3 regions of the Micromonospora sp. NBC_01638 genome follow, and region 2 is predicted to be linked to each of the others. Evidence: riboswitches for the same ligand, from Rfam matches in the RefSeq annotation. Region 2 holds a riboswitch; each other region holds the start of a gene.
The links. A riboswitch is a leader RNA that binds a small molecule or an ion and turns the genes downstream of it on or off. The one in region 2 is predicted to bind cobalamin.
Positions count from the first base shown of each region.

Region 1 (7,635 bases), 1.5 Mb from region 2:
CTGCCCGTACGCCGGGTGCGCGCCGAAGCGGCGCGCCAGGTCGGCGGAGGTCTCCAGCGCGGTCAGGTACAGCTCCTCGCTGATCTGGGTGGACAGCTTTCGCGCGGTCGGGGAGTCGAACGGCAGCCGCAGCGCGAAGAACACGTCCTGCAGGCCCATGAGCCCGAGCCCGACCGGCCGCCAGCGGGGGTTGCTCGCCGCCGCCTGCCGGGTCGGGTAGTAGTTGATGTCGATGACCCGGTCGAGGAAGGTCACCGCGGTACGGACCGTGGCGCGTAGCCGCTCCCAGTCGATGCCGCCGTCGCCGAGGTGGGCGGCGAGGTTCACCGAACCCAGGTTGCACACGGCGGTCTCGGCGTCGCTGGACACCTCGACGATCTCGGTGCAGAGGTTGGACAGGTGCACCACGTTGCCCGGTTCGGCGGTCTGGTTGCACAGGCGGTTGGCGGCGTCCTTGAAGGTCATCCACCCGTTGCCGGTCTGGGCGAGGGTCCGCATCATCTTTCCGTACAACTCCCGCGCCGGGACCTGCCGCACGTAGCGGCCCTGCGTCTCGGCCTCCCGGTACGCGGCGTCGAACCGCTCCCCCCAGAGGTCGGGCAGCTCGGGCACCTCGTGCGGGTCGAACAGCGACCACATCTCGTCGGCCTCGACCCGGCGCATGAACTCGTCCGGGACCCAGTTGGCCAGGTTCAGGTTGTGGGTACGCCGGGCGTCCTCGCCGGTGTTGTCCCGCAGCTGGAGGAACTCCTCGATGTCCGGGTGCCACGGCTCCAGGTAGACGCACGCCGCGCCCTTGCGTCGGCCGCCCTGGTTGACCGCGGCGACGCTCGCGTCCAGCGTGCGCAGCCACGGCACGATCCCGTTGGACTGCCCGTTGGTGCCGCGGATCAGCGCGCCCCGGGACCGGACCCGGGAGTACGCGATGCCGATGCCGCCGGCGAACTTGGACAGGTTGGCGACCTGGGCGTACCGCTGGTAGATCGAGTCCAACTCGTCGAGCGGGGAGTCGACCAGGTAGCAGGAGGACATCTGGGTGTGCCGGGTCCCGGAGTTGAACAGCGTCGGTGAGCTGGGCAGGTAGGCCAGGCTGGACATCAGTCGGTAGAAGTCGGCCGCCTCGTCCGGCGTACGGGACAGCCCGCAGGCCACCCGCAACAGCCAGTACTGCGGGGTCTCCAGCACCAGCCGGCTGGTGGGGTGGCGCAGCAGGTACCGGTCGTACACGGTGCGCAGGCCGAAGTACTCGAACCTCCGGTCGCCGTCCGGATCGATGGCGTCGTCGAGCATCGTGGCGTGTGCGGCGACGAACGCGGCGGTGTCGTTACCGATCAGGCCCTCGGCGTGGCCGACCCGGATCGCCGCGCTGAACGAGGTGACGCCCTGCCGACGCACCTCCTTGTCGACGTAGCCGGCCAACAGCCGGGCGGCGAGGCGCGAGTACTGCGGTTCCTCACCAATCATCTCGGCCGCCGTCTGGATGGACAGCCGATCCAGCTCGGCCGTCGTCGCGCCGTCGTACAGGCCGCTGATCGTGCGGGTGGCGACGCGCATCGGGTCGACGTCGGTGAGGTCGTCAGCCCACCGCTCGACCGCCCGGACGATCTTGTTCACGTCCACGGATTCGGTGGCGCCGTCGCGCTTGCGGACCTGCATCGGCGTGCGCCGCAGGGTCGCGTCGCTGCTGGCCGGGACTACCTCGGTGACTGTCACCACTCACTCCTCGCGAGTTCGAGACCTGATGGCCCTCGGACGCGAGAAGACAGACACCGGCGGACACACGCCAGCGAGGCGTGGGTCAGGTGGCGTCAGCCGTCCCACGCGGCCTCGGACCGCCGCCCACCCGGGTGCGGGTGTGCGGCGCGCTGGCAGGTCTTCGGACTCGCGGACACGACCGGGCTCGCCGGTCTCCTACTGGCCGTCGCTTCCCAGGCCGATTGGTGGCCCAGTGCTGATGACGGCGGTCGTTCCCACTCACCGCTGCGGGACAGTCCCGGATTTTCACCGGGTTCCCTCTTGCCTCGACCACATCGGATGACGCGGCCGAACCAGCTGCGCTCGACACCATATATAGGGACGCAGCCGTTGTCACACACCACATGTCGGTCTTCGGCGTGTCGGCGGCCGGTCTGGTGATGACCGTCACCAGACTCGTCCAGCCGACCCGGGCGGCTGCGACAAAGATTCGATCTATCAGGTCAATGGATGCATCGAACGTCGAGCACACTCCGCCGGCAAACGGTGCCCAGGAGCGAACATCCAATCTTCACGGTGTCCACTTCGCTCGCCGTGCCAGAGTGCGCGGGTCCCCCAGCCGAGCAGGAGGTCGAAAACATTAGATGTATACGGCCCGAGGGTGATCAACCTCGTTGACGCACCGAATCGACCCTCCGTATACTTTTCGTGATCATCTGATCTTTGGGCCTAGAGCCGGGCGAGGAGCGCATGCCGCAGATCACTGCCGTCACCGTCGAGGACGTCCGCTTCCCCACCTCCCTGACCGCCGACGGGTCTGACGCCATGAACAAGGACGGCGACTACTCGGCGGCCTACGTCGTGCTGCACACCGACGGCGTCGACAGCGCGGGTGCGCCGCTCGCGGGTCACGGCCTCACCTTCACCATCGGTCGGGGCAACGACATCGTCGTCGCGGCGGCGGTCCACCAGGCACAGCGCCTCGTGGGCCTGGATGTGGCGACGATGGCAGCCGACATGGGGGCGGTCTACCGCCTGCTCACCTCCGACTCACAGCTGCGGTGGCTCGGGCCCGAGAAGGGCGTCGTCCACCTGTCGCTGGCGGCCGTGCTGAACGCCTCGTGGGACATGGTCGCCCGGGTTGCCGACAAGCCGCTCTGGCGGCTGCTCGTCGACATGTCCCCCGAGCAGCTCGTCGACATCGCGGACCTGCGCTACCTGTCCGACGCGCTGACCCGGGACGAGGCTCTGGCCATCCTGCGCGCCAAGCAGAGCACGCGGGCCGACCGTCTCGCCGAACTCGACCGGACCGGCTACCCCGCCTACACCACCTCGGCCGGCTGGCTGGGCTACGGCGACGACAAGCTGCGCAGGCTGTGCCAGGAGGCGGTGGACACCGGCTACGGCTACGTCAAGCTCAAGGTGGGCGCCAGTCTCGACGACGACATCCGCCGATGCACGATCGCCCGGGAGATCCTCGGCCCGCACCGCAAGCTGATGATCGACGCCAACCAGGTGTGGGACGTCGGTCAGGCGATCGAGTGGGTCAAGGCCCTCGCCCAGTTCACACCGCTGTGGATCGAGGAGCCGACCAGCCCCGACGACATCCTGGGCCACGCGGCCGTCCGCCGCGCCGTCGCTCCCATCGGGGTAGCCACCGGCGAGCACTGCCACAACCGGGTCATGTTCAAGCAGCTGTTCCAGGCCGGGGCCATCGACTTCTGCCAGTTGGACACCGGCCGGCTGGCCAGCATCAACGAGATCGTCGCCGTGCTGCTCCTCGCCGCGAAGTTCGGCGTCCCCGTCTGCCCACACGCCGGCGGTGTCGGGCTGTGCGAGATGGTCCAACACGTTTCGGTGCTCGACTACGTCGCGATCTCGGGGGATCTCACCGACCGTGTCACCGAGTTCGTCGACCACCTGCACGAGCACTTCACCGATCCGTGTGTCGTCCGGGACGCCGGGTCAGGCAGCGGATATGTTCTTCCCAGCCGGCCCGGCTACTCCACCCAGATGCGTCCCGAGTCAGTTGCGCGGTACCGGTTCCCCGACGGCGACTACTGGGCTGCGGCAGAGCCGACTACCGTGTCATCTCCGGAGCCGTACGTGATCGCAGGTGGGACGGCCACCCCCGCCGGCCGCTAGGAGGTGTCATGTCTCGCACCGACGAAGTGGTGAACGGGATCAAGCGGATGATCCTCGAAGGGTCGTTCAAGCCCGGGGATCGGCTGCCCGTCGAGAAGGATCTCGCCGAGTCGCTCGGCGTCTCACGGGGATCGCTACGCGAGGGGATGTCGGCCCTGTCGATCCTCGGCATCGTCAACATTCGCCAGGGTGACGGCACCTACGTCACGAACCTCGACGCGCCGCAACTGCTGGCCCCGATGGGCTTCGTGGTGGACTTCCAGGGCCAGGGCGACCCACGGCACATCCACACCGTTCGACGGCTGCTGGAGTGTGAGGCCGCCCGGTTGGCGGCGACCAGGATCACCGACGAGGCCCTCGCCCAGGCAGGGGCACTGCTCGACGAGGCGGCCCAGATGGTCGGTCAGTCACCGCAGGACCACGAGCGAATCATCGAGATCGACATCGCCTTCCATCGGATCATCGCCGTGCACGCCGGGAATCCGGTGCTCGGTGGCCTGATCGAGGCGTTCGCCGGGCGCACCGTACGCGGACGGCTCTGGCGCAGCCTGCACGAGGAGGGCGCGGACCGGCGTACCCACGACGAGCACGTGGCGATCCTGAAGGCCCTCGTGGCACGCGACCCGGAGCGGGCCCGCACCCGCATGGCCAACCACCTGATCGGGGTCGAGGAGTCGTTGCAGGGGTTACCCGACGACGGTGACGCGAGCCTCGACACCGCCGCCCGGTCGTGACCGCCCACCCGCCCCGCTAGGCGACCACCGTCACTGCTCGTCCCGTTGCGCGGTGGTGCTCCCGGTCATCGCCGCGACCAGGTCGTCGGTGGTGACCTCGTCCGCGCGAAGCCGGGCCGCCCGCCGGCCGAGGCGCAGCACCTCGACGCGGTCGGCGATCTCGAGCACCTGCGGCATGTTGTGGCTCACCAGCACCACCGACATGCCGGCGTCGCGGGCACGCCGGACGACGTCCAGCACGCGCCCGGTCTGAACGACGCCGAGTGCCGCGGTGGGCTCGTCGAGGATGACCACGCTGGTCGCCCAGATGATGGCGCGGGCCACCGCGACGCACTGCCGTTGCCCACCGGACAACATCGCGATCGGGGTGGTGACCCGGGGAATCCGTACCCCGAGTTCGTTGAGGGCCGCGGCGGCGCCCTGCCGCATCGCGCGCTTGTCGAGCAGCCCCAGCCGACGCAGCGGCCCGGAGCGCAGGATCTCCCGCCCGAGGTACAGGTTGGCGGCCACGCTGAGGTCGTCGGCGACAGCGAGATCCTGGTAGACGGTTTCCACCCCCGCGCGCCGGGCGTCGACCGGGGTGGCGAAGTGGACGGGACGACCGCCCACCCGGATCTCGCCCTCGTCGGGCGGGTGCACACCGGACAGCGTCTTGATGAGAGTGCTCTTCCCGGCGCCGTTGTCGCCGATCAGCGCCACGACCTCACCCCGGTGGACCGTGAAGTCGGCGCCGCGCAGCGCCTCGACGTGCCCGAACCGCTTGACGATGCCCCGGGCTTCGAGGACCGGTGGTTCCTCGGCGGTCGGCTGCTGAGCGCTGCCGGCGGTGGCGGCTGGGGTAGCGCCCATCACTGCACCGGGGGGTTGGCGCAACTGGGTTCGAGCACCGCCTTGATCTCCGCGGAGTCGATGTTCTCCTTGGTCACGAACGTGACGCCGGTGTCCGCCGACGCAAGCGGCGCTTTGTCCCGGAGGTGCCGGACCATCTTGTCGACGCCGAAGTAGCCCATCTTGAACGGGTTCTGCACGACCAGCGCCGAAATCTGACCGTTGCGCAGCCCGGCGACCTCGTCCGGGGCGGCGTCCCAGCCGATGATGACCACCTTGCCCGACTTGTTCGCCGCCTTGATGGCCTGCGCGGCACCCAGCACGCTCGGCTCGTTGGCAGCGAAGACGCCGGCGAGGTTGGGGTTGGCGGTGAGGATGTTCTCGGTGACGCGTCGTGCCTCGTTGACATCGCTGCGGCTGGGCTGCTGGCCGACCAGCTTCAGGTTGGGGAACTGGGCGAGGCCGGCCTTGAAGCCGTCGACCCGCTCGGTGTTGGTCTGCGATCCGGGCTGGAACTCGACCAGCGCCACCTCGTGGTTGCCGGGGCCAAGTTCGGTGGCGAGCAGCTTCGCCGCCTCGACGGCCGACGCACGGTTGTCGGTGGCGAAGAGGGGCACGTTCGACGGCTGCGGGCTGGTGCCCGAGTCGATCATCGCGACCGGGATGTTGGCGGCGAGCGCCTGGTCGGTGGCTGGTGCCAACGCGCGGGAGTCGGTCGCCGCGTAGACGATGCCGTCGACCTTCTTGGTGACGAAATTCTGGATCAGGTTGACCTGGCCCTCGACATCGGTCTCGGTGGTCACCCCATCCCACTGGACGGTGACGTTTCCCGCGCGCTGCGCGGCGCAATCCGCGCCCGCCTTCACCGTGTTCCAGTAGTCGGCCCCGACGGCCTTCGGGACGACCGCGAGCTTCAACGGACCGCTCGCGTCCTTGGTCGTGCCGTCGCCGCCGTCGCGAACGGCGACCCCGCCGCAGGCGCTGAGGAGAGCGGTCGCTGCGGCGGCGGCCAGGATGGCCTGTGCGCGCAGGAGGGGTCCTCGCGTCCGCCGGCTGGTGGTGGTGTGTGCCATGGTGTGTCCTTCCTCGTTCGGACTCTCGGAATGGCAGGTCAGCCCCGTGACTCCAGCCGCCGGCGGCGATACTGGTCAAAGTAGACGGCGGCCCAGATGATCAGGCCGACGATCACCTGCTGGTAGTGGATGCTGATGTCGAGCAGGACGGCACCGTTGCGCACCAGGGCGATGAGGAACGCGCCGATGATGGTCCCGACGATCCGGCCCTGCCCCCCGAACAGGCTGGCTCCGCCGATGACGGCGGCGGCGATGACGTCGAGCTCCAGCGAGATCCCATAGTTCGGCTGGCCGGAGTTCACCCGGGAGGCGGCGATCATGCCGCCCAACCCGACCAGCACACCCGCCAGCACGTACACCCCGCTCAGGTGACGTCCCACCCGGATGCCGGCGCGGCGGGCTGCCTCCAGATTGGAACCCATCGCGTAGGTGTGCTGACCGAAGCGGGTCTGGGAGAGCAGGAAGGCAACCCCGACGGCGACGAAAACAGTGATCACCACGGCGAACGGTATGCCGAGGATCTCCCCGTTGCCGAGCAGCTGAAAGGATCGGGGCAGGCCATAGACGCCGACTGCGCCGGTGATGATGAAGACGAGACCACGGCCCACGGACATCGTGCCCAGCGTCGCGATGAACGGCGGAATCCGGGCCACGGTCACCAACAGCCCGTTCACCAGCCCGGCCAGCGCGCCGACGCCGATGGCGACCACCGTCGCCGCCCAGAGCGGGAAGCCGAGGTCGCGGACGACCATCGCTCCCACGACGCCGGAAAGCGCGGCGACCGACCCCACGGACAGGTCGATGCCCTTCGTGATGATGACCACCGTCTGCGCCGTGGCGATGATGGCAATCACCGCGGTCTGCGCCCCGATGTTGAACAGGTTGTCCGCCGTCAGGAAATAGGGACTGGCGAAGGCCAACGCGATGAACAGGACGACGAGCGCGGTGGCCGCGGTGAACTCGGAGACGGCGTGGGAGATCCGTTCCCGGAACCAGTCGCTGAGTTCGCGCTGCGTGCCGGCGGTCGCCTCGACGAAACTCACGCCGGACCTCACCTCCCATGCGTGGCTCCGGCACGCGACGGGGGACCCGCCCAACGAGCCGAGCACCTGTGAGCAACCGAGCCGCCTCGGACGGGAGGGGCGGGCACGCACATACCC
Region 1 covers NZ_CP109273.1:5,359,464-5,367,098, reverse strand. Annotated here, with positions in the region: gene OG811_RS24970 (ribonucleoside-diphosphate reductase subunit alpha) at 1-1,656, opposite strand, end outside; cobalamin riboswitch at 1,850-2,068, opposite strand; gene OG811_RS24965 (enolase C-terminal domain-like protein) at 2,446-3,840, shown strand; gene OG811_RS24960 (FadR/GntR family transcriptional regulator) at 3,849-4,574, shown strand; gene OG811_RS24955 (ATP-binding cassette domain-containing protein) at 4,605-5,423, opposite strand; gene OG811_RS24950 (ABC transporter substrate-binding protein) at 5,423-6,475, opposite strand; gene OG811_RS24945 (ABC transporter permease) at 6,514-7,518, opposite strand.
Region 1: linked by a shared signal. The riboswitch ahead of OG811_RS24970 (ribonucleoside-diphosphate reductase subunit alpha) and the one ahead of OG811_RS31650 (hotdog domain-containing protein) in region 2 are both predicted to bind cobalamin.

Region 2 (7,635 bases):
GCCCGAACACGTACGCCGGGGACCCTACGCAGAACGAGCCGCCAAGCAGCAGGCCCGACTGGACCTCCCACCGCTGCCCACCACCACCATCGGATCCTTCCCTCAGACCCCGGAACTGCGGCAGGCTCGCGCGGCGCACCGGGCCGGTCGGCTCGATGACATCGGCTACGCCGAGCGGATGCGCGCCGAGGTCGCCCACGTCATCGCCGTGCAGGAACGACTCGGGCTGGACGTGCTGGTGCACGGCGAGCCGGAACGCAACGACATGGTGCAGTACTTCGGCGAACAGCTCGACGGGTTCGCCGCCACGGCCAACGGCTGGGTGCAGTCGTACGGCTCCCGGTGCGTACGCCCACCCATCATCCACGGCGACGTCACCCGCACCGGGCCGATGACCGTCGCCTGGTCCACCTATGCGCAGTCACTGACGAACCGACCGGTCAAGGGCATGCTCACCGGACCGGTGACGATCCTGGCCTGGTCGTTCGTCCGCACCGACCAACCCCTCGCCGACACCGCCAACCAGGTCGCTCTCGCACTGCGCGACGAGGCCCGCGATCTGGAAGCCGCCGGCATCCGCATCATCCAGGTCGACGAGCCCGCCCTGCGGGAGACACTGCCGCTGCGCCGGGTCGCGCAGCGCGCCTACCTGGACTGGGCGGTCAGGGCGTTCCGGCTCGCCACCAGCGGGGTCGCCGACGCCACCCAGATCCACACGCACCTGTGCTACTCCGAGTTCGGCGAGGTACTGCCCGCGATCGACGCCCTCGACGCCGACGTCACCAGCATCGAAGCGTCCCGGTCGAAGATGGAGATTCTCGACGATCTGCGCACCACCGGCTACGAACGGGGTGTCGGCCCCGGCGTTTACGACATCCACTCCCCCCGCGTACCGGAACAGGCGGAGGTCACCGACGCGCTACGCCGCGCCGTCGCGGCGGTGCCCGCCGACCGGCTCTGGGCCAACCCCGACTGCGGCCTCAAGACCCGCGGCTACCCGGAAATCGAGCAGGCCCTGACCCGCCTCGTCGCCGCCGCCGCCGATATCCGCAGCACGCTCAGCTGAGCGAACGGTGGGGCGGCGGCCTGCCGCCGCCCCACCGCGGCCCCTGGCAACGCTCCGCCGCCGATATCCGCCTTGACCACTCGGGCACGGCAGCGTCAACCTGCGGCGACGGAAACCCGCCGAGCACGGGAATCCGGACGGCGGGCGAGGATGGCGGCGAGGATCTCCGCGCCGTCGACGACCCTCGGGCCGGGGCGGTTGAAGTAGGCGGGCCCGTCGACCACCCACACCTGCCCCCGCCGCACCGCGGGCAGGTCCGCCCAGCCGGGTTGCGCGGCCGCTACGGACAGCTCGTCGATGGTTCGCTCGGGTGTGAACCCGCACGGCCCGAACACCACCACCTCGGGAGCCAGGTCCGGGACCACCGACCACCGGTGCGGGGTGCTGTGCGCACCCGGCCCGAGCAGCAGAGACCGTCCACCCGCATAGCTGATCTGCTCCGGCACCCAGTGCCCGCCGGGCATCAACGGGTCGAGCCACTCGACGAACAGCACCGTCGGCGCGCCGGGCACCGGCCCCGGCATCGAGGCGAGTCGGCGCTCGCTGTCGGCTCGGATCTCCGCCGCCCGGCCTTCGGTGCCGGTCAGGGCGGCCACGGCGTCGACCGTGTCCAGGATCCCGTCGATGGTCCTCGCCTCCAGGGACACCACAGTGGTGTCGAGATCGATCAGACGAACCGCGTCGTTGACCCGCTCGTAGGAGACCGCACACACATCGCACAGGTCCTGGGTCAGGATCAGGTCCGGCTTCAAGTCCTCCAGCATGGCGACGTCGAGCTGGTACAGCGATGATCCTCGGTGCGCGTCACCGGCGATCGCCGCCGAGATCTCCCGACTCGTCAAGGCCTCAGGCAGGGAGGTCGCGGTCACCGCCGGGATGTCGGCCAGGGCCCCCGGTGGCCAGTCACACTCGTGGGTACGCCCGACCAGGTGCCCGGTCAGGCCAAGCATGGCCACGATGTCCGTGGCCGCCGGCAGCAGTGAAACGATGCGCACACCCGCCTGCCTACCAGGCATGACCACGCCACGTCCACTGCGACAGCGCGACCACGGCGGCGGTCACCGACCGTCGCTACGAACCGAGCGCGAGGCGCACCCGAGCGCGACGAACGCGGCCGCGCACCATGACCAGGTGCGCGGTGGCCACGTCGGTGGGCGGCACCGCCCGGTCCCACCGGTCGGCGGTGACCTTGACCGCGACCTCCATCGAGCTGCGACCGGCCCAGGTGATCCGGGCGTCGACGTGCACGACATCGCCGACCCGCACCGCGCGCAGGAACGCCGTCTCGTCGATCGCGGCGGTCACCGCTGGCCCATCCGAATGCCGGGCGGCGACCACCCCGGCCACCGAGTCGATGAGGTTGAGGAATCCGACCCCCGTGCACCGTACCCATCAGGTTGGTGTGGTGCTGATCCATGATCTGCGACAGGGTCAGGTGCGACGCCGACGGCGCTCGGCCGGCGATCGTGGTGGTGTCGTGCACAGCGGTAGTCCGTCCCTCGGGAAACCACACCGCCGGAACGCGGACACACGCTGAGGAGCACGCACCGGCATACTCCGGCCGGCACGTCACCCGCTCAGCCCACCCGCGAGGCCGACGGCAGCGCACACGATTGTGTACGCAGCGCGGGCAGGTCTTCGGACTCGCGGGCCCGACCGGCTGCACGCCGGTCCCCTACTGGCCGTCGCTTCCCAGGCCACTGGCCCAGTGCTGATGACGGCGGTCGTTCCCGCTCACCGCTGCGGGGCAGCCCCGGATTCCCACCGGGTTCCCTCTTACGGCACCCGGCCAGCTTACCACCGGGCGAACCAGCGCCGGGGCGAGCATAGCTGGTCACCGCAGCTGCCCATCCAGCCCGACAGCGCGGCGGCACAGCCTTTCACATTCGTGACACAGGGCTGGAACCGGAGCGTATCCAACTTTTGTTATCTGAGGAAAAAGATCGCGACCTCTTGCGCAAAGCCTCGCCACGGTGAGGATATTCAGATGCGTCGTCTCCCTCAGGCTCCCCGACGGCTGGCCTCGGGCCTGCTCGCGCTCGCCCTCGCCTCGGCGGTCACACTGCTCGCGTCCGCGCCGCCGGCCGCAGCTCACGGGACCCTCGCCATGTCCACCCCGGTGGCCGGCGCCACGGTGAGCGAGCCGCTGACGTCGGTGCAGCTGTACTTCACCGAGAAGGTCGCCGCCAACGCGTACTTCACCATTACCGCCCCAGGTGGCAGCCGGGTCGACAACGGCTGGTCGTACGGGGAGCCGAAGCCGCTAAACAAGCCGGTGCGGGAGTACTTCCTGGTCAACGGGCAGTTCGAGCCACGCGAATACACGACGGGGTTCCCGGCGGTGGTGGCCCTCGCGCATCTGCCCGCCAAGGGTCAGTACTCGGTGAGCTACCTGTCGGTCGCGTCCGACGGTGACACCGTGCGGGGCACGATGACGTTCCGCTACAACGGGCGGGCGACGGCGGCGCCGCAGGGGTGGAGCCCGCCGACGAACCAGCCGGACCCGGCGCTGCTGGCCGCCACCGAGCAGCACAAGTCGTCCGGGCAGGCGTCTGCGGTACCGACCACACCAGTCGAGTCGGCGACCGCACCGGCGGCGGCTCCTCCGGTCGAGTCGACCGACGACGACGGCCCCGGAGCGATGGTCTGGGTCGGCTGGGCGGTGGCGGCCGTGGCAGCGGTGGCCGGATTGATCGCTTGGCGTCGTCGCTCGGCTTCCCGGGGAAGGCCCATCGGCCGGAGCCGCACCCCGGGGACGACCGCCGGCCGACGCAGTTCCGGTGGCCGTTCCGGACACAAGACCGTCGGCGGCAAGACCGGCGCTCGTTCCGGGCACAAGTCCGTCGGCAGCAAGACCGGCGCGATCACAGGCGCCAATGGGCCCGCCACCGGCGGCAGGCGGCGACCCAGCACCCTACCGGCGGCGCGTCAGGGCAACGCGGCTGTCGTGGCCCGGACGGACGTCGCGGTCGATCTGGTTCCGACCGACCGGGAGGCAAAGGCTCTCGGCAGGACGGACAGTGAGTCGAAGCCCGGGCTCGTCACCCCGGCGTCGGCGTCCGACGTGGACGTCGCCGCCATGGCACCGGAATCCCGGCTGAGCAACACCCACCTGACGCTGCTCGTCGGTGGTCTGGTGCTGGCCCTGCTGGCCGGCTTCGGGCTGGCCCGCATCGGCATCGCCGACCAGAGCCCGGCCGCCACCACCGCACGCCAGCCAGTCGGCGGGTCCCCGACCTCGGGGCAGGCGGTGTCCGCCGGTGATGGGCACCAACACGCGCCGGGGATCGGACCCCACACCCATCCGGGTGACGGCTCAACCGGCGAGACACTGGCCACCGGGACGACGGTCAGCGCCAACGGGTACACCCTGCAACCACTCGAGCGGTCCCAACCGCCCGGCGTACGCGCCGACTACCGGTTCCGGATCGTCGGCACCGACCGCCAACCGGCGACCCGCTTCGCAGTCGTCCACGACAAGCCGTTGCACCTGATCGTGGTGGGCCGCGACCTGACCGGCTACCAGCACCTGCACCCGACGATGGCGCCAGACGGCACCTGGAGCGTCCCCCTGACGCTGGCCCGACCCGGCGCCTACCGCGTCTACGCCGACTTCTCCGTCACCGCGCCCAACGGCACGCAGATCCCCCTCGTGCTGGGCGTCGACCACACCGTGCCCGGCGCACACATCCCCGTTGCGCTGCCGCCAGCGCAGGCCAAGGCAACGGCCGGGCCGTACGTGGTATCGATGAGCGGCACCCCGACGGTGGGGGTGACGGCGCCGATGCACTTCCAGGTCAGCGCTGACCCGACCATACCCGTGCAGCTGGAGCGGTACCTGGGCGCGTACGGGCACCTGGTCGTCGTCCGTGAGGGCGACCTCGGGTACGTGCACGTCCACCCCGAGCCGGAGTTGGTCGACGGGACTGTCAAGTTCTGGCTGACCGCCCCGAGTTCGGGCCGGTACCGGGCGTTCTTCGACTTCCAGGTCGGCGGCACGGTGCACACCGCCGAGTACACGATCAACCTGCCCTGAGCGGAAGTTTGCGAATCTGACCCCTAAAGCCGGGAACTGGTTCCCGCCGTCGGCCGACTCAATCTCGACGGGCATGGCGCGATCGGGACGGGGTGCGTTGATGACGGCCAGTCCAGTACGAGCGCAGTGGGATCCAGAACGGTCACTGCATTTGAAGGCACTGCCGTACCGGTCGCTGCAGGTCGGGTTGTCCGGCAGGGCCGTCCACCGATACGTTGACGACTGGATGGTTGCCATCAGGGACATCACCCCCACCGTTCACCGCATGAGGGACCTTCTGGTTGGCGGCGACGTGCAGGCAGCAGCAGCTCACCTACCTGTCGAACATGTCTACCCGCTGCCAGCTCAGATCGCCGCCGGCCTCAACGCCAGCCTGGACGTCACCGCCAAAGAAGTGCCCGAGCAACAGCACCCACAGTGACGGCCGTTCGGCACGCCAGTACGCCCGCTCGGCGGCTACTTATGTACTGGTGCTACGACCGCAGCCCGGCCAGGCTAGGTCGAGGTGACCGGCGGGGTAGCTCTCTCATCGGCTGCCCACCGCGAGTTGGTGTGGCTCTCATTTGGCATGCGCCCCGCCGGTCACCGTGGCGCGGAGAGGCTCAAGAGGGGTCTGCCCAGCTCGAAGTAGCGCTGCCCTCCTCGCCGGATTCAGCCCGGTTCGATCGAGGAGGACGAGCGTGGGACGCGTCATCATCGGCATGGATCCGCACAAGCGGTCCGCGACCATTGAAATCATCAACGACCGCGAGCAGATCCTTGCCCAAGGTCGATTCGGCACCGACCGTGACGGCTACCAGGCGATGCTCAAGGTCGGCCGACAGAACAAGGACCGTGTCTGGGCGGTCGAGGGCTGCAACGGTATCGGCCGGCACATCGCTCAACGCCTCGTGGCTGACGGCGAGACTGTGATCGACGTTCCGGCGAAGCTGTCCGCGCGGGCCCGGGTCTTCGATACCGGTCAGGGCCGCAAGACCGACCCGGTCGACGCTCACAGCGTGGCCGTCGCGGCGTTACGGGCCAAGGGCTTGCGGGAGGTGGCCGTCGACGACGTGACAATTGCGCTGCGGCTGCTGGTCGACCGCCGCGATGGTCTTGGTCATGCCCGCACGGACCTACTCAACCGGATTCACAAGTTGCTCCTGGAACTGGTGCCCGGCGGGGCGAAGACGTTCCTGTCCGCCCCGCAAGCCCGGGCACTACTCAACACGGTCCGACCCCGTGACCTGGTCGGGTCCACCCGCCGGCGGCTCACGTCGGAACTCATCACCGAGCTGGCCCAGGTCGACAGAAAGATCAAGGCCGCGAACAAGGAGCTCACCGAACTCGTCGCCGCCACTGGCAGTGGTCTGCAGGACCTCAACGGCATCGGCCCGTCCGGCGCGGCCCGACTCATCGGCGACGTCGGTGACGTCAGCCGGTTCGCGACCCGTGGCCACTTCGCCTCCTGGAACGGCACCGCGCCTCTGGACGCCTCGTCCGGCGACCAGAAACGCCACCGGCTGTCCCGCGCCGGAAACCGGCGCATCAACCGGGTCCTACACATCATGGCCATCGTCCAGATGCGACACGACACCGAAGGTCGTGCGTACTACCGGCGCAAACTCGCCGCGGGCAAGACCCCGATGGAAGCCATACGTTGCCTGAAACGGCGCCTGTCCGACGTCGTCTACAAGCAGATGATCAAAGATGCCGCCTCGTCGAGGACGGGCCCGGGAGGACACGTGGGGGCGACTCTTCAATCCAGCGCGGCCGACCCAGTCCCCAAGGCCGACACTTCGGAACAGTCACTTCCCGGACCCGCCGAACCCCAGCCTAGAACACCACTCCTCGCCGTCTCTTGACACAGAGGGGTGCCAGATGAGGATGTTTCGTTGGGTTCGAGGACCGGCGGCCTCGGTAGTGGAAGCGCGCGAACGCCAGGCTTCCGATCAGTTCCGCGGGCCTGTTCCTGCGCGGTCGGTGGCGCGGTGGTGGTAGAAGCACGCATGGCAGTTCGCGCGTCCTACGAGTCGATCTTTCGCGGAGGGAAGGACTACGCCGCCGCTCTTGTCGCGGCGCAGCGTGTCCGTAACGTCGACGAGCTTGATCGTGGTGGTGCGAGCCTGCTGGGTACCGCCGGATACTACGGCCACGCCCCGCAAACGAGGTCCCGCGCATATCGAGACGACGGCCTCGGAGCGCGGACACTGCGCCCAGCGGCGGCCGACGTGACGTTCGCGCCGGCCATCAGCTATCCCGCCGCGGACCGTGCGGCGGCATCAAGGCGAGCGCTCGCCCGCCTTGCCGCCCAGGGCGGCGAGGCCCGCCGCTGCTACCGAGAACGCCCACTGCCGCTCCCCTCGAACTCGAGCGCGGCATCGGCAATCGCACCCCCGGCGCACGGCCGGCGAACGCCCCAAGCGCTGCGGCGACCGCAGCTGCCTCGATGTCGGTTCCCATCATCCCTCCTCGTCGGAGGTCGATGCGTCGTCAGGACGGTCAGCTGTTCGAGCGCGCACCAGCCGTACGCCGGTCGCAAGCAGCCACACGA
Region 2 covers NZ_CP109273.1:6,814,803-6,822,437, forward strand. Annotated here, with positions in the region: gene metE (5-methyltetrahydropteroyltriglutamate--homocysteine S-methyltransferase) at 1-1,066, shown strand, start outside; gene OG811_RS31645 (ABC transporter substrate-binding protein) at 1,162-2,061, opposite strand; gene OG811_RS31650 (hotdog domain-containing protein) at 2,138-2,413, opposite strand; cobalamin riboswitch at 2,678-2,875, opposite strand; gene OG811_RS31655 (copper resistance protein CopC) at 3,054-5,102, shown strand; partial or broken gene OG811_RS31660 (DUF4291 family protein) at 5,203-5,523, shown strand; gene OG811_RS31665 (IS110 family transposase) at 5,783-6,946, shown strand; gene OG811_RS31670 (hypothetical protein) at 7,544-7,635, opposite strand, start outside.

Region 3 (7,635 bases), 2.7 Mb from region 2:
GCTGGCGGGACGAGATGGCCGAGGAGATGGCCAGCGCCGCCGAGCGCCGCCGCACCGAGAAGGAGCGCCTCCGCTCCGCCCTGGCCGGCGACGACGCCGAGGCCCCGCCCACCCCCACCAACCCGTCCACCCCCACCGAAGGCCCCGACCCCAAGCGTTGATCATGAAGTTATTGCCCGACACGCCGAGCGGTCGGGGCAATAACTTCATGATCAACCGGGGTGGGGGTGGGGGTGGGGGTGGGGGTTACCAGTTGGTGGAGCCGGGGACCTTGGGCCAGGGCTTACTGGTTGGCTTGATGAGGTATGCGACGCCGCCGGAGCCGCCGGAGACGCGGCCGCTGGCGTTGATCCGCTTGGTGCGCTGCCAGATCTGCTCGAACTGGGCGCGCTTGTAGACGTTGCGCACGACGTCGTTGCTGGACGAGGCGGGGTCGTTCACGATCACGTCGCCGTCGGCCGTGAAGCCGACCACCACGAAGAGGTGCCCGGAGGTGCCGTAGTTCGCCCCGTCCAGCTCGCTGGCGAGGAAGGACTGGCTGGTCACGACGGGGATGCCGGCGGCGATGAAGCGTTCCAGCTCGTCCAGGGAGTGCAGTCGGGTCACCCGAGCGTCCAGGCCGGGGAAGCTGGCCGCGTACGCGGTGTTGAACGGCCAGTTGCCGGCACCGTCGTACGCGTAGTCGAAGGTCATCCGGGCCGCGTGGTTGACGGTCGGGTCGGGGTAGGTCGGGTCCACCCAGGAGGTGTCGGCCGGGGACGGCTTGCGACCCCAGTATTCGACCACCATCTCCGTGGAGGTGGGTGAGCACCAGGCCTCGCCACCGCCGTCGTACTCGGGGTAGTGACCGGAGTGCACGTTCTGCGAGTAGCGCGGCACCGGCAGCTCGACGCCCCAGGCGATGTGTCCGGCGCTCGGCGTGACGGTGAACCGGTCCGGCACGGTGGAGCTCATCGCGCCGAGCATCCGGACCACCGGCGCGGCGGCCTGCCCGGGTGCCCGGTAGAGGGTCAGCCGCAGCTGGTACGACCGCAGCAGCACCCCGGCGGTGGCGTCGTCGATGCTGAAGGTGTCGGTCCAGATCGTCGACCAGGGATCGCCCTGCCGGTTGACGGTGGTCCGCTTGATGTCGCTGTCGCCGGACGCCCAGCGGCCCATGACGTACCACGGGGTCTGATCGCCGCTGGTGTAGTTGCCCTGCATCTCCACCTGGATCCAGGTGCCGGCGGGGGTCTCCGCGTTCCAGGAGGCGATCAGCTCGGTGGCGTCGAACCCGATCCGGGTCACCGGTGAGGTCCAGGTGCCGTACTCCCAGGTGCGGGTGGCGCCGGTGTGCGGGTCGGCGTACTCGGTGGTGCCGGCCGGTCGGGCCAGGGTGAGGCCCGCTCGGGCGCCGGGCACGACGCGGGTGCCGGCGCGGCTGCCCCGGTGCCAGTCGGCGGGCCCGGACCAGTCCTGGAAGGTGATCTGCTCGTCGTGAGTGGCGGCGGGCGGGCGGGCCGCCGTCGCGGGTGCGGTGGTGGCGAGCAGGGTGAGCGCGGTGACGCCGGCGAGGGCGGCCGCGCGCAGGCGGGATCTGACCATGAGTGCTCCGCGGTGTCGAGAGGGGCATCGTCGCTGGTCAGTTTCCCGCTTGGCGGGAAGTTTCGCCAGGGGTGGCCGGGTGGAAAAAACTTGCCGCCGGGATGATCGGCTCGGGATGCATTAGGCAACGATCAATATTGATATGACCATGTGGCAGGTGGTGAAGTGTCCTTCACCGAGCGGGATCTCCCGCCCATCGAGGAGGTAGTCCATGGCCCTCCGCACGCCCATCCCTCTCCGCCGCGTCCTGGTGCTCGCCGTCGTCACCGGGCTGGGAATCGTCACCGTCGCCGCCGGTCCGGTCGCCGCCCGACCGGCACCGGACCGCACCGCAGAGCCGGCCGCCGCCAGCTACCGGGTGCTCGGGCCCCGGACCCTCGCCGATCGCAACGCGGTGGCCCGCACCGGAGCCGCCATCGACTACTCCGAACACGGAGTCCTGCACATCTCGGCCACCGCGGGTGAGGCCGCCGCGATCGGCAAGCTCGGCTTCCGACTCGAACCGCTCGCCCCACCGCCCAACGCCGAGCGCGGCGCCGGCGAGATGGGCACGCTGGCCTTCCCGCCCGCCGACTCCAACTACCACGACTACGCGGAACTGACCGCCGTCGTGAACCAGGTCGTCGCCGACCATCCGGCGATCGCCCGCAAGATCAGCATCGGTTCGTCGTACGAGGGCCGCGACCTGATGGCGGTGAAGATCTCCGACAACGTCGGCACCGACGAGAACGAACCGGAGATCCTGTTCAACTCCCAACAGCACGCCCGTGAGCACCTGACCGTCGAGATGGCGATCTACCTGCTCAACCTCTTCACCGACAGCTACGGCGGCGACTCCCGGATCACCAACATCGTCAACAGCCGGGAGATCTGGATCGTGCCGACGGTCAACCCGGACGGCAGCGAGTACGACATCGCCACCGGGTCGTACCGGTCCTGGCGCAAGAACCGTCAGCCCAACAGCGGCTCGTCCAATGTCGGCACCGACCTGAACCGCAACTGGTCCTACAACTGGGGTTGCTGCGGCGGCTCGTCGGGCACCACCTCGTCGGAGACCTACCGTGGCCCGTCGGCGTTCTCCGCACCCGAGACGCAGGCACTGCGCAACTTCGTCAACGGCCGGGTGGTCGGTGGCGTGCAGCAGATCAAGGCCAACATCGACTTCCACACGTACTCGCAGTTGGTGCTCTGGCCGTACGGCTACACCACCGCGAACACCGCGACGGGGATGAACGCGGACCAGTACAACACCTTCGCCACCATCGGCCAGCAGATGGCGGCCACCAACAACTACACACCGGAGCAGTCCAGCGACCTCTACATCACCGACGGGGACAGCCTCGACTGGATGTGGGCCACCCACAACATCTGGGCGTACACCTTCGAGATGTATCCCGGTTCGTCCGGCGGCGGCGGCTTCTACCCGCCCGACGAGGTGATCCCCGCGCAGACCTCGCGCAACCGGGAGGCGGTGCTGCTGCTCAGCGAGTACGCCGACTGCCCGTACCGGGCCATCGGCAAGCAGGCGCAGTACTGCGGCGGTGGTGGTGGCACCACGGTCTGGTCGGACACCTTCGAAACCGCCACCGGCTGGACCATCAACCCGTCCGGCACCGACACCGCCACGGCCGGGGCGTGGGAACGGGGCGCCGCCCAGGCGACCACCTCCTCGGGCGCCAAGCAGCTCACCCCGTACGCCGGTGCCAACGACCTGGTCACCGGCGGGCTCGCCGGTTCGGCGGCTGGTGACTACGACGTCGATGGCGGCGTGACCAGCGCCCGGTCCCCGGCGGTGACCCTGCCGTCGTCCGGCACGCTGACCCTCTCCCTGGCCTGGTACCTGGCGCACGGCTCGAACGCCTCGTCGGCGGACTACCTGCGGGTGAGCGTGGTGCACAACGGCGGCACCACAGCGCTGCTCACCCAGGCCGGCGCGGCGACCAACCGCAACGGCAGCTGGGCGGTGGCGAACCTCAACCTCACCCCGTACGCCGGCCAGTCGGTACGCATCCTCGTCGAGGCGGCGGACGCCTCCGGAGCCAGCCTGGTGGAGGCGGCTGTGGACAACGTCACCATCACCTCCTCCTGATCGGGTGGGGCCCCGTCCCACCCCCCGACAGGGCCCCACCCCCCTCCCACCCCCTCCCGCCCCCTCTCCCCGCGCTGATCTAGGGCATATTGTCGTGATCTGAGATCAACTCACGCCGATATGCCCTAGATCAACAGGCTGGTCTCAGCGATGCGCTACCGTCTTAGCGACCAGTCCGCAGCGAAGCCGGTGCGAAACCCGGCGCTGTCCCGCAACTGTGATGCCCCACCGACGGTGGGGACGAGCCAGGTCGCCTGCGGATCGGTCGCGAAACGCGCTCTCGAGGAAGGGCGCCTCGTGGGCGGGCGTACGAAAGTCCCTGTCGGCGAAGCACCACACTCCTCGACCGACAGGAGGCCCCCATGTTCAGACGTACACCTCGGCTCTTCGCCGCAACCCTCGCGGTCGCCGCGCTCGTCCTCGGCGCCTGCGCCGAGAAGGCCGACGACCAGCCGAGCGCGGGCACCGCAGCCGCCGCCTACCCGGTGACGGTCGGTGCGCTCACCCTCGACAAGCGCCCCGAGAAGATCGTCTCGCTGGCGCCCACCGCCACCGAGATCCTCTTCGCGATCGGTGCCGGCCCGCAGGTGAGCGCCGTCGACGACCAGTCCAACTACCCGGCCGACGCGCCCAAGACCGACCTCTCCGGTTTCCAACCGAACGCCGAGGCGATCGCCGGCAAAAACCCCGACCTGGTGGTGCTCTCCGACGATCGGAACAAAATCGTCGAGCAGCTCGGCAAGCTGAAGATCCCGGTCTACCTGACCCCGGCGGCGACCACCCTGGACGACTCGTATCGGCAGATCACCGAGCTGGGCACGCTGACCGGGCACGCCGACCAGGCCACCGACGTCGCCACCCGGATGAAGGACGACATCGCCAAGCTGGTCAAGGACCTGCCGCAGCGCACCGAGAAGCTCACGTACTTCCACGAGCTGGGTCCGGAGCTGTACAGCGCCACCAGCAAGACCTTCATCGGCTCGCTCTACAGCCAGGCCGGTCTGACCAACATCGCCGACCCCGCTGACGCGGACGGCAAGAACGCTGGCTACCCGCAGCTGTCCCAGGAGTTCATCGTCAACGCCGACCCGGACTTCGTCTTCCTGGCCGACTCCAAGTGCTGCCAGCAGAACGCCGACTCGGTCAAGGCGCGCAGCGGCTGGGCCGGGCTCACCGCGGTGAAGAACAACCAGGTCGTCACGCTGGACGACGACATCGCCTCCCGCTGGGGTCCGCGGGTCGTGGACCTGCTCCGGGTCATCATCGACGCGGTAGCCAAGGTGCCCGCGTGACCGTCTTCCCTCGGTGACCGGGTCACTGTCCGTGGCCCGGTCCGCCGGGCCACAGTCGGTGGCCCGGCCTGCCGGGGTACGCCTGGGCTGGCTGGTCGCCGGGGTGTTCGCGGTGCTCGTCGCGCTCGTCGCCGGGGTGTCGCTCGGCCCGGTGAGCCTGCCACCGGGCAGCGTCGCCGCCGAGCTGCTCAACCTGATTCCGGGGTTGCACCTCGACAGCGGGCTGTCCGAGCGGGAGATCGCGATCGTCACCGAGCTGCGCCTGCCCCGGGTGGTGCTGGGTCTGCTCGTCGGCGGCCTGCTCGCCCTCGCCGGCGGCTGCTACCAGGGCGTGTTCCGCAACCCGCTGGCCGACCCGTACCTGCTCGGTGTGGCCGCCGGCGCGGGCCTCGCGGTGACCGCGGTGATCGCCCTCGGCGGCGCCGGCCGGCAGGGCGCGATCTCCGGGCTGCCGATGACCATCCCGCTGGCCGCGTTCGCCGGTTCGCTGCTCGCCGTGACGATGACCTATGTGCTCGGCGCGGCCGGCGGGCGGAGCGGCTCACCGGCGATGCTGATCCTGGCCGGGGTGGCGGTCTCCGCGTTCCTCTCCGCCGGGCAGACGTACCTGCTGCAACGACACTCCGACAGCATCCAGCCGGTCTACTCCTGGCTGCTCGGCCGGCTGGCCACCGCCGGCTGGCACGACGTGCTGCTGGTGCTGCCGTACGCCGCGTTGACCACCGTGGTGGTGCTGCTGCACCGCCGCGAGCTGGACGTCCTCGCGGTCGGCGACGACGAGGCGAGGAGCCTGGGCCTGCACCCGCAGCGCACCCGCTACCTGCTGATCGCCGCCGCTTCCCTGGGCACCGCGGCGGCGGTCTCCGCGACCGGCCTGATCGGCTTTGTCGGCATCATCGTGCCGCACACCGTCCGGCTGCTCGCGGGGTCGAGTTACCGGGTGATCCTGCCGTTGTCGCTGCTGTTCGGCGGCGCGTTCCTGGCGCTGACCGACGTGGTGGCCCGCACGGCCGCCGCCCCGGCTGAGGTGCCGATCGGAGTGGTGACCGCCCTACTGGGCGGCCCGTTCTTCGTCCTCGTGCTGCGGACCGCCCGGCGGGTGCTCACGTGAGCCCCGAGACTGCCGCTGGTCCGTCCGCTGTCGGCCGGTTTGTCGACGGCGGCGTGCCGGCGGTCGAGGTGCGGGGGCTGCACGTCAGCCTGGACGGCACGCCGATCCTCACCGGCGTCGACCTCACTGTCGCCGCCGGCGAGTGGGTCACCGTGATCGGCCCGAACGGCGCCGGCAAGTCGACCCTGTTGCGCGCCGTCGGCGGCCTGCTGCCCGCGCCGGGGGCGATCACCCTGTTCGGTACGCCGAGCGCCGCGCTGCGCCGCCGGGACCGCGCCCGGGTGGTGGCCACGGTGGCACAGTCCCCGGTGGTGCCGCCCGGCATGTCGGTGCTGGACTACGTGCTGCTCGGCCGCACCCCGTACATCTCGACGTTGGGCCGGGAGTCGACCGCCGACGTCGATGCCGTGCACGAGGTGCTCGACCTGTTGGACCTGAGTGGCTTCCATCGCCGCGAGCTGGCCACCCTCTCCGGCGGCGAACGGCAGCGGGTGTTCCTCGCCCGGGCACTCGCCCAGGGGGCGACGCTGCTGCTGCTCGACGAGCCCACCAGCGCACTTGACATCGGCCACCAGCAGGAGGTGCTGGAGCTCGTCGACCAGTTGCGCCGCGAGCACCGCCTGACCGTCCTCGCCACGATGCACGACCTCTCCCTGGCCGGCGAGTACGCCGACCGGATGGTGATGCTCGCCGACGGTCAGGTGGTGGCCGCCGGGACTCCACACGAGGTGCTGACCGAACACCTGCTCGCCACCCACTACCGGGCCAGCGTCCGGGTCGTCCCCGGCGCCCACGGCCCCCTGGTGGTCCCCGTCCGCCCCAACCCCCACCGCTGACGCCCGAGGTGCCGGGCAGGTCAGGGGCCAAGGTCGATGACGGAGAAGAGGGCGCCCTGGGGGTCGCGTAGGGCTGCGAACCGGCCCGCCGGGATGTCACGGGGCGGGACCAGGATCGTCCCGCCCAACTCGGCGGCGCGGGCCGCTGCGGCGTCCGCGTCGGCCACCGCGAAGTACACCGTCCAGTACGCGGGCAGGTCGGCCGGGAAGTCGTCGGCCAGCGGCGGCATCATGCCGGCGACGATCTGCGTCCCGAGCCGCCACCCGGTGTAGGTCATCCCGCCGACCGGCTGGTCGTCCGGCTGCCAGCCGAACACCAGCTCGTAGAAGACCTTCGCGCCCTCGGGGTCGGGGGTGACCAGCTCGTTCCAGCTCATCGCGCCCGGCACGTTGAACACTTCGGCGCCGGTCATCGCCAGCGGCTGCCAGACGCTGAACGTGGCGCCGGCCGGGTCGGCGAAGACCGCCATCCAGCCCCGGTCGAACACCTCGAACGGCGGCACGACGACCTGCCCGCCGGCCCGTTCGACCCGGCCGGCGACAAGTTGCGCGTCGTCGGTGGCGAGGTAGGTCGACCAGATCGGCACCTGGTCGGGGATTGCTGGCGGCCCGGCCCCGGCCACTGGCTTGCCGCCGAGCAGAAAGACGGTGTAACCGCCCGCCTCGGGCTCGGGTGTCACCCGGCCGGTCCAACCGAACAGCTCCGGGTAGAAGCGCCGCGCG
Region 3 covers NZ_CP109273.1:2,611,854-2,619,488, forward strand. Annotated here, with positions in the region: gene OG811_RS12380 (DUF4229 domain-containing protein) at 1-161, shown strand, start outside; gene OG811_RS12385 (C39 family peptidase) at 247-1,584, opposite strand; gene OG811_RS12390 (M14 family zinc carboxypeptidase) at 1,796-3,673, shown strand; cobalamin riboswitch at 3,815-3,950, shown strand; gene OG811_RS12395 (ABC transporter substrate-binding protein) at 4,036-4,965, shown strand; gene OG811_RS12400 (FecCD family ABC transporter permease) at 4,979-6,076, shown strand; gene OG811_RS12405 (ABC transporter ATP-binding protein) at 6,130-6,912, shown strand; gene OG811_RS12410 (VOC family protein) at 6,933-7,635, opposite strand, start outside.
Region 3: linked by a shared signal. The riboswitch ahead of OG811_RS12395 (ABC transporter substrate-binding protein) and the one ahead of OG811_RS31650 (hotdog domain-containing protein) in region 2 are both predicted to bind cobalamin.